2 regions of the Mesorhizobium sp. B2-9-1 genome follow, and region 2 is predicted to be linked to the other one. Evidence: riboswitches for the same ligand, from Rfam matches in the RefSeq annotation. Region 2 holds a riboswitch; the other holds the start of a gene.
The links. A riboswitch is a leader RNA that binds a small molecule or an ion and turns the genes downstream of it on or off. The one in region 2 is predicted to bind S-adenosylmethionine.
Positions count from the first base shown of each region.

Region 1 (7,935 bases), on a different contig from region 2:
CATTTCCGTCATCGCCTCAACAAAAACACCGCTTGCTGACCAAAAAAATTCCAGAACCACCAAGGCATCGACAGGCCGATCTTCTGGCCGTTGGCGTCGAGCGCGGTCGCCTTCTCGACAGTCGCGCCGAGTTCCTCGCACAGGTTGACGAAGTCGCGGATGGTGCAGAAATGGATGTTGGGCGTGTCGTACCAGGAGTAGGGCAGGTCCTTGGTGACCGGCATCCTGCCCTTGACCAGCAGCGAGAAGCGCACGCGCCAGTGGCCGAAATTGGGGAAGGAGACAATGGCGCGGTTGCCGATCCGAAGCAACTCGTCGAGCACCAGCTTCGGGTTGCGGGTCGCCTGCAGGGTCTGTGAGAGCACGACGAAATCGAAGCCCTTGTCGGGATAGAATTCGAGGTCCTTGTCGGCATCGCCCTGGACGACGGAAAGGCCGCGCGCCACGCATTCGTTGACGCCGCGCTGAGACAGTTCCAGCCCGCGGCCGTCGACCTGCTTGGTCTCCTGCAGGAGCTCCAGAAGCAGTCCGTCGCCCGAGCCGACATCGAGGACACGCGAATTGGCCGGGATGAGATCGGTGACGACCTCGAGGTCGACACGCTGGGCGCGATTGACGCTCATGGCTTCGCCTCCTGCATGGCGCATGATCCCGGTCCAAAAGGTCCGCGACTTGTCGGGGTCATAGGCTGAGCCCCCTGGCGCGGGCGGCGGAGGCGATGAAGCCGTTGATGGCCGCGAACAGTTCCGGCTCGTCGAGCAGGAAGGCATCGTGGCCGCGATCGGTCTCGATCTCGACGAAGGAGACGGAAGCGCCCGCCGCGTTCAAGGCATGCACGATCGATCGGCTCTCCTCGGTCGGGAACAGCCAGTCGCTGGTGAAGGAGACCAGGCAAAAACGCGTCTTGGTGCCGGCGAAGGCGTCGGCGAGGCGCCCACCGTGATCGGCGGCAAGGTCGAAATAGTCCATCGCGCGGGTCAGATAGAGGTAGGAATTGGCGTCGAAGCGGTCGACGAAAGTCATGCCCTGATGGCGCAGATAGCTTTCGATCTGGAAATCGGCGTCGAAGCCGAAGGTGAGCGCCTCGCGGTCCTGCAGGTTGCGGCCGAACTTGCGGTGGAGCGCGGCTTCCGAAAGGTAGGTGATGTGAGCGGCCATGCGCGCGACGGCGAGCCCTTTTTCCGGCCGCTTGCCGAAATCGAGATATTTGCCGCCATGCCACTCCGGATCGGCCATGACGGCCTGTCGGCCGACTTCATGGAAGGCGATGTTCTGCGAGGAATGGCGGGCGCCGGTGGCGATAGGCAGGACGCAGAACACGCGCTCCGAATGGCTCGCCGCCCATTCCAGAACCTGCATGCCGCCCATCGAGCCGCCAAGCACGCAAAACAGCTTCTCGATGCCGAAATGATCGATGAGCATCGTCTGCGCGCGCACCATGTCGCGGATGGTGATGATCGGCAGGTCGAGCCCGTAAGGCTTGCCGGTCGTCGGATTGGTGGAGGCCGGACCAGTCGAGCCGAGGCAGCCGCCGACGACGTTGGAGCAGATGACGAAGAAACGGTTGGTGTCGATGATCTTGCCGGGACCGATCAGCACCTCCCACCAGCCCGGCTTGCCTGTCACCGGATTGGTGTTGGCAACATGCTGGTCGCCGGTCAGCGCGTGGCAGACGAGGATGGCGTTGGAGCGCGCGTCGTTGAGCGTGCCGTAGGTCTGGTAGGCGATCTGGAAAGGCGCAAGAAAGGTGCCGGCGTCGAGCTTCAGCGGCTTGTCGGGGCCGAACTGCAGCACTGGGCTCGACGGATGGTCGGCCTCGTCGTTGGTTCTTGCAGCGCGCTGAGCGGCCATGTCCGTCCTCATCCTGTCCCGCATCGGTCTCGTCCCGACGCGGTGTCCGGCCGGCAGCGGACAACAAAAAACCGGCATTGCCGTCGCAAAGCCGGTTACAGGTTGCAAACGGCCCTTTAGCGAGTTGTTTAACGTGGCTGCAAGCCGACCGGCCAAATCACCACGGGAGTCTGGCAATCCTTCTAGGACCAGCGCCGCGCTTCGTCAACGGGTGGCCTCCTCGCGACCGGATGCGGGTGCCGGGCGCCGGTACTCGACATTCCAGCCCGTGGCCTGTATTTCCGCTGCGGCCTTGAAGGCCTTCTCGACGGATTTGTGACATGAAGCAGGATCAGCCCCGTCCGACGCCCCGCGCGGGCATCATGGACATCGAGGCCTATGTGCCGGGAAAAAGCACCGCGCCGGCCGGCGTGACGAAAGTCTACAAGCTGTCGGCGAACGAAAACCCGCTTGGGCCCTCGCCGAAGGCGATCGAGGCGGCACGCGAAGTGGCGGCGAAGCTCGATGCCTATCCGGACGGCTCTGCCCGCCGGCTGCGCGAGGCGATCGCCGAGGTGCATGGGCTGAATCCGGCCAACATCATCTGCTCCAACGGCTCCGACGAGATCCTGGGGCTGCTGGCGCAGAGCTATCTCGCGCCGGGCGACGAGGCCGTGTTCACCGAGCACGCCTTCATGGTCTACAAGATCTATATCCAGGCGGCGGGCGCCAAGCCGGTAGCGGTGAAGGAGACCGACGAGCGCGCCGACATCGACGCGATTTTGGCCGCGGTGACGCCGGCGACGCGGATCGTGTTCCTCGCCAATCCCAACAATCCGACGGGCACCTATGTGCCGTTCCAGGAAGTGCGCCGGCTGCACGCTGCATTGCCGAAGAACGTGCTCCTGGTGCTCGACGCGGCCTATGCCGAATATGTGCGGCGCAACGACTACGAGGCCGGCATCGAGCTCGCAGGCAGTTCTGAAAACGTGGTGATGACCCGCACCTTCTCCAAGCTCGGGCTCGGCGGCGCGCGCGTCGGCTGGATGTACGGGCCGGCGCATATCGTCGATGCGATCAACCGCATTCGCGGCCCCTTCAACGTCAACGCCACCGCGATCGAGGCCGGCATCGCCGCGATCCGCGACCGCGCCCATATCGAGCGCAGCGTGGCGCATAACGAGAAATGGCTGGCCTGGCTCAGCGGGGAGCTGACCGGGCTCGGCCTGCGCGTCACGCCCAGCGTCGGCAATTTCGTGCTGATCCATTTCCCCGACGGTAAGAAACATTCAGCGGCGGCGGCGGACGATTATCTGAGCGCGCGCGGCTACATCCTGCGCCGCGTCACCGGCTACGGCTTCCCCAACGCGCTGCGCATGAGCGTCGGCACCGAGGAAGCCAATCGCGGCGTCATCGATGCGCTCAAGACCTTCCTGAAAAGCTAGAACACCATGGCGTCACCGATGTTCGAGAAAATAGCGCTGGTCGGCATCGGCCTTATCGGCTCGTCGCTCGCCCGCGTCATCCGCCGCGAGGGCCTGGCGCGCCATATCGCCATAGCGACGCGCAGCGCTTCGACGCTCAAACGCGCCGAGGAGCTTGGCCTTGGCGATTCTTACAGCACCGACGCCAGCCAAGCGGTGCGTGACGCCGATCTCGTCATCGTTTCGGTTCCCGTCGGCTCGTCCGGCGAGGTCGCGGCCGAGATCGCGCCAGCGCTGAAGAAGGGCGCCATCCTCACCGATGTCGGCTCGACCAAAGCCTCCGTCATCGCGCAAATGCAGCCGCATGTGCCGGAAGGCGTGCACTTCATCCCCGGACATCCGCTGGCCGGCACGGAAAAGTCCGGACCCGATGCCGGCTTTGCCGATCTCTTCGAGAATCGCTGGTGCATCTTCACGCCGCTGCCGGGCACCGATCCCGCCGCGCTCGATACGCTTTCGGAATTCTGGCGGCGCTGCGGCTCCAACATCGACACGATGGACCCGCAGCACCACGACATGACGCTCGCGATCGTGTCGCATCTGCCGCATATCATCGCCTACAACATCGTCGGCACGGCGGACGATCTGGAAGCGGTGACCAAGAGCGAAGTCATCAAATATTCCGCTTCCGGTTTCCGCGACTTCACCCGTCTTGCCGCCTCCGACCCGACCATGTGGCGCGACGTGTGCCTGCACAACAAGGATGCGATCCTGGAGATGCTGGCGCGGTTCTCGGAGGATCTGGCCTCGCTGCAGCGGGCGATCCGCTGGGGCGACGGCGAGAAGCTGTTCGACCTCTTCACCCGCACCCGCGCCATCCGCCGCTCGATCATCGAGGCCGGCCAGGATATTGATGTGCCGGATTTTGGTCGCCAGGCGGTCGAGCACCCAGCCAAGACCTAGGCTTTTCCCTGGTTCGCCGGCGTGGATTTGACCTGCCGCTCGGCCAGCCTTGGCAGGTGCAGGCGCTGAAGATTGGCCGAAACGCGCATCGCCATCGTCATCCACGGGCGGAGCAAGGAGCGAAGCGACGCGCGCAGACCCGAGGATCCATTCCGTGACTTCCGAGCGCTGCTGCGGTGCAGAATTCTGCTCCGTTGCATCCACGGCTCAGGTCGCGGAATGGATTCCAGGGTCTCCGCGACGCCGCTTCGCGGCTGCTCCGCCCTGGAATGACGAGGTTGAGGGGCTTTAGCCAATCCCCGGCGTTTGTGCCGATTTCGCGGAAATAGTCGAGATAATCTTGCGTTCTAGCCCTGGGCTGGCGGCCAGTGCGCCGCCATCATCGCCAGCGTCTCGGCCCGATCCGGCGCGCCGAGGCGGCCGCCGAAGCGCAGGCATTTGAGCGCCGCGGCGGCGCTGGCAAAGCGCAGGGCCTCTTCCACGGGCATGGCTTCGGCGAGGCCGACGGCGAAGGCGCCGTGGAAGACGTCGCCGGCGGCGAGCGTATCAATCGCCTTGACCTTCGGCGTCTCGACATGGCGCACGCGCCCGGTCGCCCGATCATGCCACCAGGTTCCGGCGGCGCCGCCGGTCACCGCGACAAAGGCGTCGGTGCGCGAGGCGAGGTCGGCGCAGGCGCTTTCGGGGTCGAGCGCGTGGCCGCAGACGATGCGCGCAGCCGGTTCGGAAGCGACGATGTGCGAGGCCAAGGGCAAGAGCCGCTCCAGCACCTCGACCGGCGCGGTGTCGGCATCCAGGATCGCCGGACGGCCGACCGATCTGGCCGCGCCCAAAGCCAGCGCCGCGGCGCCCGGCCAGCGGACATCCACCAGCACGGCGCCAAAGCCGGAGAGGTCGGCAAGCGGCAGGGCCTCGGGATCGGCTTGCGCCTTTTTATCGTAGAAGGGGACGATGACGCGCTCGCCATGCGCATCCACCAGGATCGCGGCCAGCGCCGATCGCGCGCCGGCGACGCGACGGATGAGGCTGCAGTCGATACCTTCGGCCTGAATGTCGGCGATAAGCTGGTCGCCGACCGGATCGTCGCCCGCGCTCGCCCATAGCGAGACTTCGGCGCCCAGACGCCGAGCGGCGCAGGCGGCGCTTGTCGCCATGCCGGAAGCGATCTGGACGCCGTCGCTGGCGATGAACTTGCCTTGATGCGCGGGCAGCGTTTCGACGCGAAGGATCGTGTCGAGGGTGAAGGCGCCGACGCTGAGCAGTCTGACCGGCGGCGGCATCGTTGCGTTACTCGTCTCAGTCAGCATGGTCTCACCCGAAAACCGGTTCCCACCTTTTGCTACGCTGACCTTCGGTTCGGGACCATGCTCTATTCAAGCGGCTTGATCTTGCCGAGCGGGATGAAGCCCAGCGAGGCCTTGCCCTTGACGATCTTGAGCGGCAAGGAGGGTTCCTTGCCAAACATGGCAATGGCAGAAAAACCCTGCTCGATTTCGCTTTTATGCTCGGGAATCGCGCCGGCAAGGATAGATGCCACCGCTTTCGGGTCCTTGAGCTTGATTGTCAGGTCGCCGTTGACCAGCCCTTCCGCGTCGACGGAGACCGGTCCGGACACGGTGATACGCGCCGTACCCGACGACAGGTCGAGCTTAGCGATCTCGATCGACTGGCCGCGCAGGCTCTTCGGGGGCACTGCGATCAGCGCCACGCCGTTCTTCAGCGTCACGTCGCCGCTGCCGTCAAGCGCCGGCAGCACGCGTCCGTCGATGGCATCCGCGTTGATCTCCAGGTCGCCGAAGCCGCCGACATAGTTGATGTCCTGGCCGGCCGGCTGCAATTGGCCGGCCGCCTTGCCGGCGCTGAACAATTGCATCGGATCCGTGTCGTCCTGCGGATCGGTCTGACCGTTCAGGCCTTCAGCCTGCAGGGAAACGCTCCTTGGCAACGGCCACCACACTTTGACATTGGCCTGCAACCGGTCCCAGTCGATCCAGAGCGGCGGCATGCCGGGCGCCATCGTTCTCAGCGGCCCGCGCAGGTCGGCGACCGGCGACAAGGGTCCGGCGATCCCGGCGACGGCGTTGAAGCTTCCGGTGGAGGCGGCGACCTTCCGGGCGTCGTCTTCATAGGCGATGTTGTCGCAGGAGACCGTGAAGCTCATTGGATAGCCACTGACGGCGAGGTTGGCGCAGCCGGCTGCGATCCCTTTGCTGCCCAGTCTCGCCACCGCCTGATCGGCCTCGGTCTTGAGCCTGTCGGCGAGATAGAACCAGCCGCCGCTGTAAATGGCGAACAGCACGAGGATGAACGCCGCAAGCCAGAACAGCCGGCGGCGAAGTTTGGGCGATCGCTCGTCACTTGACGTCATGCTGCGGCTCTCGTTAACCCGGCGAGCGGGCATTTACCAATACGCAAACAGCGGGGGCCAGAAGAAGCACCTTGGCGGTGCGGTGTCGTTCACTCGAATGCGATCAGGCTTGGCGATATGGGCGATTTTTGGGTTTTTGGCTATGGGTCGCTGATCTGGCGGCCCGGATTTGCCCATGTCGAGACGCGCCGCGCCCGGCTTTACGGCTATCGCCGCTCGCTTTGCGTCTATTCCTTCGTGCATCGCGGCACGCGCGGACGGCCGGGCCTGGTGCTCGGCCTCGACCGGGGAGGCTCCTGCGTCGGCCTCGCTTACCGTGTCCCCGGCAATCTGCGCGACGAGGTGCTTTCCTATCTGCGCGAGCGCGAGCTGGTCACCAGCGTCTATCTCGAACGCATTCTCGATGTCCGGCTGGATGGCGGCGGCTCGGTCGAGGCGGTCGCCTACATCGTCGACCGCCGGCACGAGCAATATGCCGGCGCGCTCGATGCCGATCATGCGGCAAGGATCGTTCGCGGCGCGGTCGGCCAATCCGGCCGAAACGAGGACTATGTCTTGAGCACGCTCAAGCACCTCGATGCGCTCGGCATCCGCGATCACTGGCTGGAGGAGGTGGGCCGTCGAGTCGCGTCTTCGTGAAGCGCATTTTCGGCGAAATAATTTCGCCTCCAATGCTCTATCTCACGCAATTCCAGACGCAAAACCGCGACGCACTTTTGCTGGGGCTGCTCTGGTCCGATCAAAAAGCAAAACCGTGCCTTTGACCTCGCCCGGCCGCGACCTAGCTTAGCGGCATCGCATCCTTGGGCGTCAGGCCCATTCCAGCATCACGGAGATCAGTCTTGCAGAAACGTCGTCTCGGTCGCACCGATCTTTCCATCGCGCCGCTGGTCCTGGGCGGCAATGTCTTCGGCTGGACCGCCGACGAGAAGACCTCCTTCGACCTGCTCGACCGGTTCGTCGCTGCCGGCTTCAACGCCATCGATACGGCCGATGCCTATTCGCGCTGGGTGCCGGGCAACAAGGGTGGGGAATCGGAAACGATCATCGGCAATTGGATGAAGAGCCGCGGCAACCGCGATCAGGTCATCGTCATCACCAAGGTCGGTTCGGACATGGGCCAGGGCAAGCGCGACCTCTCCGCTGCCTATATCGAAAAGGCGGTCGACGCTTCACTGAAGCGGCTGCAAACCGATGTCATCGACCTCTATCTGTCGCACTGGCCGGATCCGGCCACGCCTTACGAGGAAACGCTCGGCGCCTATCAGCGGCTGCTCGAAAAGGGCAAGATCCGCTATCCCGGCTGCTCCAATCTCGATGCCGGCCAGCTGCGCGCGGCGCTCGACGTCG
Region 1 covers NZ_VFTP01000006.1:93,259-101,193, reverse strand. The annotation lists gene FJW05_RS14020 (Stf0 family sulfotransferase) at 1-60, opposite strand, end outside; gene metW (methionine biosynthesis protein MetW) at 9-623, opposite strand; gene FJW05_RS14010 (homoserine O-acetyltransferase) at 682-1,851, opposite strand; SAM riboswitch at 1,948-2,025, opposite strand; gene hisC (histidinol-phosphate transaminase) at 2,172-3,275, shown strand; gene FJW05_RS14000 (prephenate/arogenate dehydrogenase family protein) at 3,282-4,217, shown strand; gene FJW05_RS13995 (sugar kinase) at 4,565-5,497, opposite strand; gene FJW05_RS13990 (DUF2125 domain-containing protein) at 5,587-6,585, opposite strand; gene FJW05_RS13985 (gamma-glutamylcyclotransferase) at 6,703-7,224, shown strand; gene FJW05_RS13980 (aldo/keto reductase) at 7,428-7,935, shown strand, end outside.
Region 1: it holds a riboswitch for S-adenosylmethionine, as region 2 does, so the genes downstream of both, FJW05_RS14010 (homoserine O-acetyltransferase) here and FJW05_RS07025 (O-succinylhomoserine sulfhydrylase) in region 2, are expected to answer to the same signal.

Region 2 (7,935 bases):
ACGCTGGTTGGCGGCGCGCTGGCGCTGTTCCTGGTCTTCCAGTTCGCCAGCTACAGGGGCCTGCCGGTCGTGCTGCTGGTGATGGGCGTGCTGATCTCACTGTTCGTCTTCGTCACCAAGCGCATGACCATCGGCCGCCGCATCTACGCCATGGGCGGCAACGCCAAGGCCGCACAGCTTTCGGGCATCAACACCGAAAGGCTGACCCTGATGGTCTTCATCAATATGGGCGTGCTGTCGGCACTGGGCGGCCTGATCATCGCGGCGCGCCTCGGCCAGGCCGTGCCGGCGGCGGGTCTCGGCAGCGAGCTCGACGTCATTGCGGCCGTCTTCATCGGCGGCGCCTCGGCAATGGGCGGCGTCGGACAGGTGATCGGCGCCGTCGTCGGCGGCTTCATCATGGGCGTGATGAACAACGGCATGTCGATCATGGGCGTCAATGTCGACTGGCAGCAGGTGGTGAAAGGCCTGGTGCTGCTCGGCGCCGTCATCTTCGACGTCTACAACAAGAACAAGGCCTGAAGACCTGAAGCGGACTTAAGAAGGCATACGGGTTTCAGATCGCGAAGCTGCCGGCAACCCGTCGGCGCCAAGAAGTCCAGGCAAGGACCGGGCTCGCGAGCGCAATCCGGACGAAGAATTTCAACCGTGGCGCGGATTTCTCCGCGCCGCGCCGGTCAAGGTTTGCCCGCGGGCAGCCAGGCAGATGAGAGAGGGTTCAAACATGCTGATCTCCCAGATTCTCGACGACGCCGAGACGATCCGCGTCGTCGCCCGCAATGGCGGCGGCAAGACCAGGGTCATCAACGGCGCGCGCAGCGTCTATTCGCTGGCGATGGAGGCCGCGCGGACGGGCACGGGCCTCGAAGCATTGATCGAGCGCAAGGGCTATGGCGAGACGGTCGATCTCGACGCCGCCTACAAGAGGGGCAGGCTGGTCTCGCCGATCAACCATCCGGATCCCGCGCATCTGCATCTCACCGGCACGGGGCTGACGCATCTCGGTTCCGCGGCGACGCGCGATTCCATGCACAAGAAGCTCAGTGACGGCGAAGAACAGCTCACCGATTCTATGAAGATGTTCCGCATGGGGCTCGAAGGCGGCAAGCCCGCCAAGGGACAGGTCGGCGTGCAGCCGGAATGGTTCTACAAGGGCAACGGCACGATGGCGGTGGCCCCCGGCGCTCCCCTAATGTCGCCTGCCTTCGCGCAGGACGGCGGCGAGGAGCCGGAGATCGCGGGCATCTATGTCATCGGCGATGACGGCGCGCCGTTCCGCGTCGGCTTCACGCTGTCGAACGAGTTTTCCGATCACGTGACCGAGCGGGTGAACTATCTGTTCCTCGCCCATTCCAAGCTGCGCAACGCCTCGTTTGGCCCCGAAATCCTGATCGGCGACCTGCCGGCCGACATCCGCGGCGCATCGCGCATCTGGCGCGACGGCAAGCTGCTCTGGGAAAAGCCGTTCCTGTCGGGCGAAGCGAACATGTCGCACACCATCGCCAATCTCGAGCACCACCATTTCAAATATTCGGCCTTCCGCCAGCCGGGCGATGTGCATGTGCATATGTTCGGCACCGCGACATTGTCCTTCGCCGATGGTATCAGGACCGAGGCTGGCGATACTTTCGAAATCGAGGCGCAGGATTTCGGCCTGCCGCTGCGCAATCCGCTGGAGATCGAAAAGCCGGTCAAGGTGGCGGTGAAGGCGCTGTGAGGTAGGGTGATCTCCCCACGAGGGGGAGATCAGCAGCTTCAGCGCGCTGCGCGAAAATGCTTGGAGAGCTTCAGGCCCTGCGCCTGATAGTTCGAGCCGAGTTCGGTGCCGTAAAGCGCCTGCGGGCGCTTCAGCATATGCTCGTAGACGAGACGGCCGACGATCTGGCCGTGGTCGAGGATAAAAGGCACCTCGTGGCTGCGCACTTCGAGCACGGCGCGGCTGCCGCTGCCGCCGGCGGCGGAGTGGCCGAAGCCCGGATCGAAGAAGCCGGCATAATGGACGCGGAACTCGCCGACCAGCGGATCGAAGGGTGTCATCTCGGCGGCATAGAGCGGCGGCACATGCACAGCTTCTCGGCTGACCAGGATATAGAATTCGTCCGGATCGAGCACCAGTTCGCCGGCGCCGCTCTTGTAGATCGGCTCCCAGAAATCGACGACATCCTGCGCGGCACGCTTGTCGACGTCGACCAGGCCGGTGTGGTGCTTGCCGCGGTAGCCGACGAGGCCGTCCTTGTCGCCGTCAAGATCGATGGAGAGCGCGATGCCGCCGCCTGAAATATTGGGCGGCTCGGTGGCGACCAGCATCTCGGCGCGGTGAAGGTCGCGCAGCTCGCTTTCCGAGAGCACCGCGTTGCCGGTGCGGAAGCGGATCTGCGACAGCCGCGAGCCGGCGCGCACGACGATCGGGAAGGTGCGCGGGCTGACTTCGAGATAGAGCGGCCCGCGATAGCCGGCGGCGATCTTGTCGAACTCGTGGCCACGATCGGTCATGACGCGTGTGAAGATGTCGAGGCGGCCGGTCGAGCTCTTCGGATTGGCCGAGGCGGATACGTTCGCCGGCAGCGCCAGGCTCTCGAGCAGCGGCACGATATAGACGCAGCCGGTTTCCAGCACCGCGCCCTCGGCAAGGCTGATCTCGTGCAGCTTCAGCCGCTCGAGCTTGTCGACGACCCGATGATCCGGACCCGGCAGGAACGAGGCACGCACGCGAAACGCTTTGTCGCCGAGCCTGAGATCGAGGCTGGCCGGCTGGATCTGGTCGGCGTCCAGCGCGCGCGGCGACTTCAGCGCCTTCGCCTCGAACAGCGCTGCGATGTCCTGATCCGGAAGAATGCCTGTTTGCCGCAAAGGCTGGCTCCGTTCACAAGGCCGGGCTAGGATCTAAGCAGGCTCTTGCCGCCCGGCTGGTACAAACCTCTTAATGAAGCCGGCAATTGACGCAAGCGCGGCGCGGGTCTAAAGGGTCGTTATCCCGTGGTGATTTGGCCGGTCGGCTTGCAGCCACGTTAAACAAGTCGCTAAAGGACCGTCGAGCCGCAAGGCTATATGGACCGGTTGCGACTTCGCGGCCGGTTTTTTTGTGTCTGAAAGCAGGGCTATGAGCACCAAGAAGCGCAACTGGAAACCTCAGACGGCACTCGTGCATGGCGGAACGTTGCGTTCCGGCTTCGGCGAGACATCGGAGGCGATGTATCTCACCCAAGGCTATGTCTACGAGACCGCGCAAGCGGCGGAAGCCCGCTTCAAGGGTGAGGAGCCGGGCTTCATCTATTCGCGCTACGCCAACCCGACCGTCGACATGTTCGAAAAGCGCATGTGCGCGCTGGAAGGCGCCGAGGATGCCCGCGCCACCGCTTCCGGCATGGCCGCGGTAACCGCCGCGCTGCTCTGCAGCGCCAAGGCCGGAGATCATATCGTCGCGGCGCGCGCCCTGTTCGGCTCCTGTCGCTGGGTGGTCGAGACGCTGGCGCCGCGCTACGGCATCGAGGCGACGCTGGTCGACGGCACCGACATCGCCAATTGGGAAAAGGCGACAAGGCCGAACACCAAGCTGTTCTTCCTGGAAAGCCCGACCAACCCGACGCTGGAGGTGGTCGATATCGCCGCCGTCGCCAGGCTCGCCAATTCGATCGGCGCCAGGCTGATCGTCGACAATGTCTTCGCCACGCCGCTGCAGCAGAAGCCGCTGCAGCTCGGCGCCCATATCGTCGTCTATTCGGCGACCAAGCACATAGACGGCCAGGGCCGCTGCCTCGGCGGCGTCATCCTGTCGGACAAGAAGTGGATCGACGAGAACCTGCACGATTATTTCCGCCACACCGGTCCCAGCCTGTCGCCCTTCAACGCCTGGACGCTGCTCAAAGGCCTGGAGACGCTGCCGCTGCGCGTGCGTCAGCAGACCGAGAGCGCCGGCAAGATCGCGGATTTCCTTGCCGGCCGACCGGAGATCGCCCGTGTCATCTATCCGGGCCGCGCCGATCATCCGCAAGCGGATATCGTCAGGAAGCAGATGTCGGGAGGCTCGACGCTGATCTGCCTCGACGTCAAGGGCGGCAAGCAGGCGGCCTTTGCCTTCCAGAACGCGCTCGACATCGTGCTGATCTCGAACAATCTCGGTGACGCCAAGAGCCTGGTCACCCATCCGGCGACGACGACGCACAAGAACCTGAGCGACGAGGCCCGCGCCGAGCTCGGCATCGGGCCAGGCACGCTGAGGCTTTCGGTTGGTCTGGAAGACACCGACGATCTGCTGGAAGATGTCGAACAGGCGCTGAAGGCAGCAAAAATAGAAGGCTGAGAACGCCGCGGCCGGAGCCTTCCAGAGCCGCAATTCCGGACGGAAAACCGTTTCACACTTTTCCTGGAATTGCTCTAGGCGAGCTCCTCCAGCTCGGTCATCGCCTTGGTGCGGATGGTCATGGCATTGCCGCGCCATTCGACGGCACCGCCGAACCAGGCGCGCGCCCAGATGGCGGGCAGCAGGGCATCGCGCACGATCATCGCGGTGACGCTGCGCGGCGACAGGTACCAGCCCTTCGCAAAGGCCAGCAGCCATTCCGGCAGGTAGGCGATCGCCAGCACGCCAAAGGCCGTCGTAGGCAGGCTGACGCCGGCGCTTGCCGCGGCGATCAGCGCCAGCAGCAGCGGCACCGCAGCGCCAGTCAGGATCTCCGGCGCGAAGAACAGCGGAAAGGTCACCCGGCGCAGCCGCGCCCAGCGCGCTTGGCGCGACCAGATCTCGGCGAAGCTGCGCAGTCCAAGCGGCTGCTCGAATGGCGAGGCGACGAGGTTGACGTTGAGCCCCAGGCCGTTGACCAGCTTGGTGGCCGCCGCGTCCTCGGCGATCTCGGCGGCCAAGGCCTGGATGCCGCCATTGGCGTCGAGCATCGGCTTGTTCCACAGCATGCTCTTGCCCTGGGCGAAGCCAAGGCCAAGCGCCTCGCCGGCATACTGCCAGCGCGCCTGCAGCGTGTTGAGGAAGGCGCATTCGACTTCGGCCCAAAACCCGTCTGGCCGCGAGCCGATCGGCGTCGAGCAGACGAGGCCGGTATCCGGCCGCCATGCCGCCATCAGGTGCTGGACATAGTCTCTCGGCATCAGCACGTTGGAATCGGCGAGGATCACCCAATCGTGTCGCGCCGCCTGCCAGCCCTTGACGCAGTTGTTGAGCTTGGGATTGGCGCTGACGCGATCGTCGCCGATCAGCAGCCGCGCAGGAATTTTGGGGTGGCGCGCGATCGCCGCATCGATCAGTTTGACCACCGGGTCTTCGGCATGCGCGACGCAGAAGATCAGCTCGTAGCGCGGCCAATCGAGCGAGAAGGCGCGCTGCAAGGTCTCCGGCGTGAACGGCTCGACGCCACGCGACGGCACGATGATGGAGACCTGCGGCCGCGCGCTGGGGAGCGGCGCGATGACATGCCGCCGCTTCAGCCGCGACGAGGCGAGCAGGATGCTGGCGAGATTGAAGGAAAGAAGCGCTGACGAAGCCAGGCCGGCTGCGATAGTCAGTTCCATCGAGATCTGGTCACTCCCGATAGAGAGTTTCACCGTTTCACGCAAACGGCGACCCACTCCATCTCCTTGTTTTCACGCGATTCCTGACGGAAGGCTACGGCGAAGGCGCCGAGCCTAACCGCTCGCGCTTTTCCTGGAATTGCTTTAGGCCGCACGCGACCGTTTCAACTGTTACAGAGCGTCCGAGTCGCCCGGCGCGGTTTGTGCACACCAACATTGTCATGTGTCACTTAAATGACATTGTTTTTCGGCACCTGCGCTTACAAGGCTGGCAGGATGGTCGGCGCTGCCTCTATCAAGAGCGGAGCGTGGCATATTTTCCGCGGCGGCAACCGGAGTGGCCCATGTATCGCGCAGTTACGCGCAACATCGAAGTGCTGGTCAGGCCCTTCTATCTGGAGGACCGCTCCGATCCGTCCGAGAACCGCTATGTCTGGGGCTATCAGGTGACGATCGACAACCGCTCCGACGAGTTCGTGCAGCTTGTGTCGCGCTACTGGCATATCACCGACGGCCAGGGCCGGGTCGAGGAGGTGCGCGGCGCCGGCGTGGTCGGCGACCAGCCGGAACTCAATCCCGGCGACAGCTACCAGTACACCTCGGGCTGCCCGCTCTCGACGCCATCAGGCATCATGGTCGGCCACTACACGATGCGCAACGGCCGCGGCGAGACGTTCGATATCGCCATTCCGGCTTTCTCGCTCGATATGCCGGGGACAAGGCGCACGGTGAATTAGGCGTCGGCGACAGCCTCTTTCTCCCCGTTTTACGGGGAGAAATGCCCGGCAGGGCAATGAGGGGCAGCGCCGGGCTTCTGAGATTTTCCTTGAGGCGGACGACCGCGTCGCCAGCGTGTCGCTATGATCGCCAACGTTGGCGCCGCCCCTCATCCGCCCTTCGGGCACCTTCTCCCGTGGAACGGGGAGAAGGAACAGGGCGTCACTCCTTCGCGAATTCGGCCGGGTCGAAGTCGTATTGGGTCGAGCAGAACTCGCAGGCGACATGGATGCCGCCCTCTTCGGTCGATTCCTTGATCTCCTCAGCCGAAAAGCCTTCGAGAATGCCGCGGATCTTGTCGCGCGAGCAGGAGCACTGGTCGGCGACAGGGACGCCGCGGAAAACGCGCACGCCATGTTCGTGGAACAGCCGGTAGAGCAATCGCTCGGCGCCCACCGTCGGGTCGATCAGCTCGGTCGGCTCGATGGTGCCGAGCAGCGCCAGCAACTCCTGCCAGGAATTGTCGGCCGGATGGTCCGCGACGTCACGCGGATCGCCGTCGCCGCCGGAAATATCGGGAACGCGCATGCGCTCCGGCGATTGCGGCAGGAATTGCGCCAGAATGCCACCGGCGCGCCACTGCTCGCGCGCGCCGGCCGGGCCGGGCGTGACCAGCTTGGCGACCGACATCTTGATATCGGTCGGGATCTGCTCCGACTGCCGGAAATAGGTGCGCGCGGCGTCCTCCAGCGAGGTGCCGTCGAGCTGGACGATGCCTTGGTAGCGCTGCGTATGCGCGCCCTGGTCGATCGTCAAGGCCAAGACGCCGTCGCCGAGCAGCGCCTGCTGCGAGGTCTCGCCGGCGGCGGTTAGCGCCTGCAGCCGGTCGGCATCGAAGCGCGCATAGGCGCGCAGCGCATGCGGCGTGGTGAAATCGGCCACCAGCATGTCGACCGGACCGTCGGTGCGGGTCTGCAGAATAAACTTGCCTTCGAACTTCAGCGAAGTGCCGAGCAGCACGGTGAGCACGCAGGCTTCCGCCAGCAGGCGGGCGACGGGCTCAGGGTAATCGTGGCGGCTCAGAATAGCGTCGAGCATCGGCCCGAGCTGCACGGTGCGGCCGCGCACATCGAGCGGCGCGACCTCATAAGGCACGACATGATCGTCGCCGGCGAAGCCGAATTCACCGAGTTGGGGTTTATGCTCAGCCAAGGTCTGGGTTTCCAACATGACAATACTCCGGGGCGCAGCCATGCCGCCCGGTGAGCCGCATGCGTCGAAGCGCGTTCAATTTACGTGATGGCCAGCAAATAGGCATCACATGTCCCCAGATCAAGTTGAGCCCGATCGGGCCGGAAGCGATCAGGTCCAGCCCTTCTCACGCGCCCAGACACCAGGCCAGCACAGCCTTCTGGGCGTGCAGCCGGTTCTCGGCCTCGTCGAAGACCACCGAATGCGGCCCGTCGATCACCTCATCGGTGACCTCCTCGCCGCGATGCGCCGGCAGGCAGTGCATGAACAATGCATCGGGCTTGGCCTTTGCCATCAGCGCCGCATTGACCTGATAGGGCAGGAAGACGTTGTGGCCGCGGGCGCGATGCTCCTGGCCCATGGAGACCCAGCTGTCGGTGACGACGCAGTCGGCCTTGTCGACGGCTTCCTCGGCGGACCTGGAAAACCGAACCTTGCCGCCATTGG
Region 2 covers NZ_VFTP01000002.1:587,660-595,594, reverse strand. The annotation lists gene mmsB (multiple monosaccharide ABC transporter permease) at 1-522, shown strand, start outside; gene araD1 (AraD1 family protein) at 725-1,717, shown strand; gene FJW05_RS07030 (2'-deoxycytidine 5'-triphosphate deaminase) at 1,756-2,850, opposite strand; SAM riboswitch at 2,967-3,044, shown strand; gene FJW05_RS07025 (O-succinylhomoserine sulfhydrylase) at 3,101-4,300, shown strand; gene FJW05_RS07020 (ceramide glucosyltransferase) at 4,375-5,520, opposite strand; gene apaG (Co2+/Mg2+ efflux protein ApaG) at 5,865-6,257, shown strand; gene FJW05_RS07010 (Hsp33 family molecular chaperone) at 6,460-7,491, opposite strand; gene argF (ornithine carbamoyltransferase) at 7,616-7,935, opposite strand, start outside.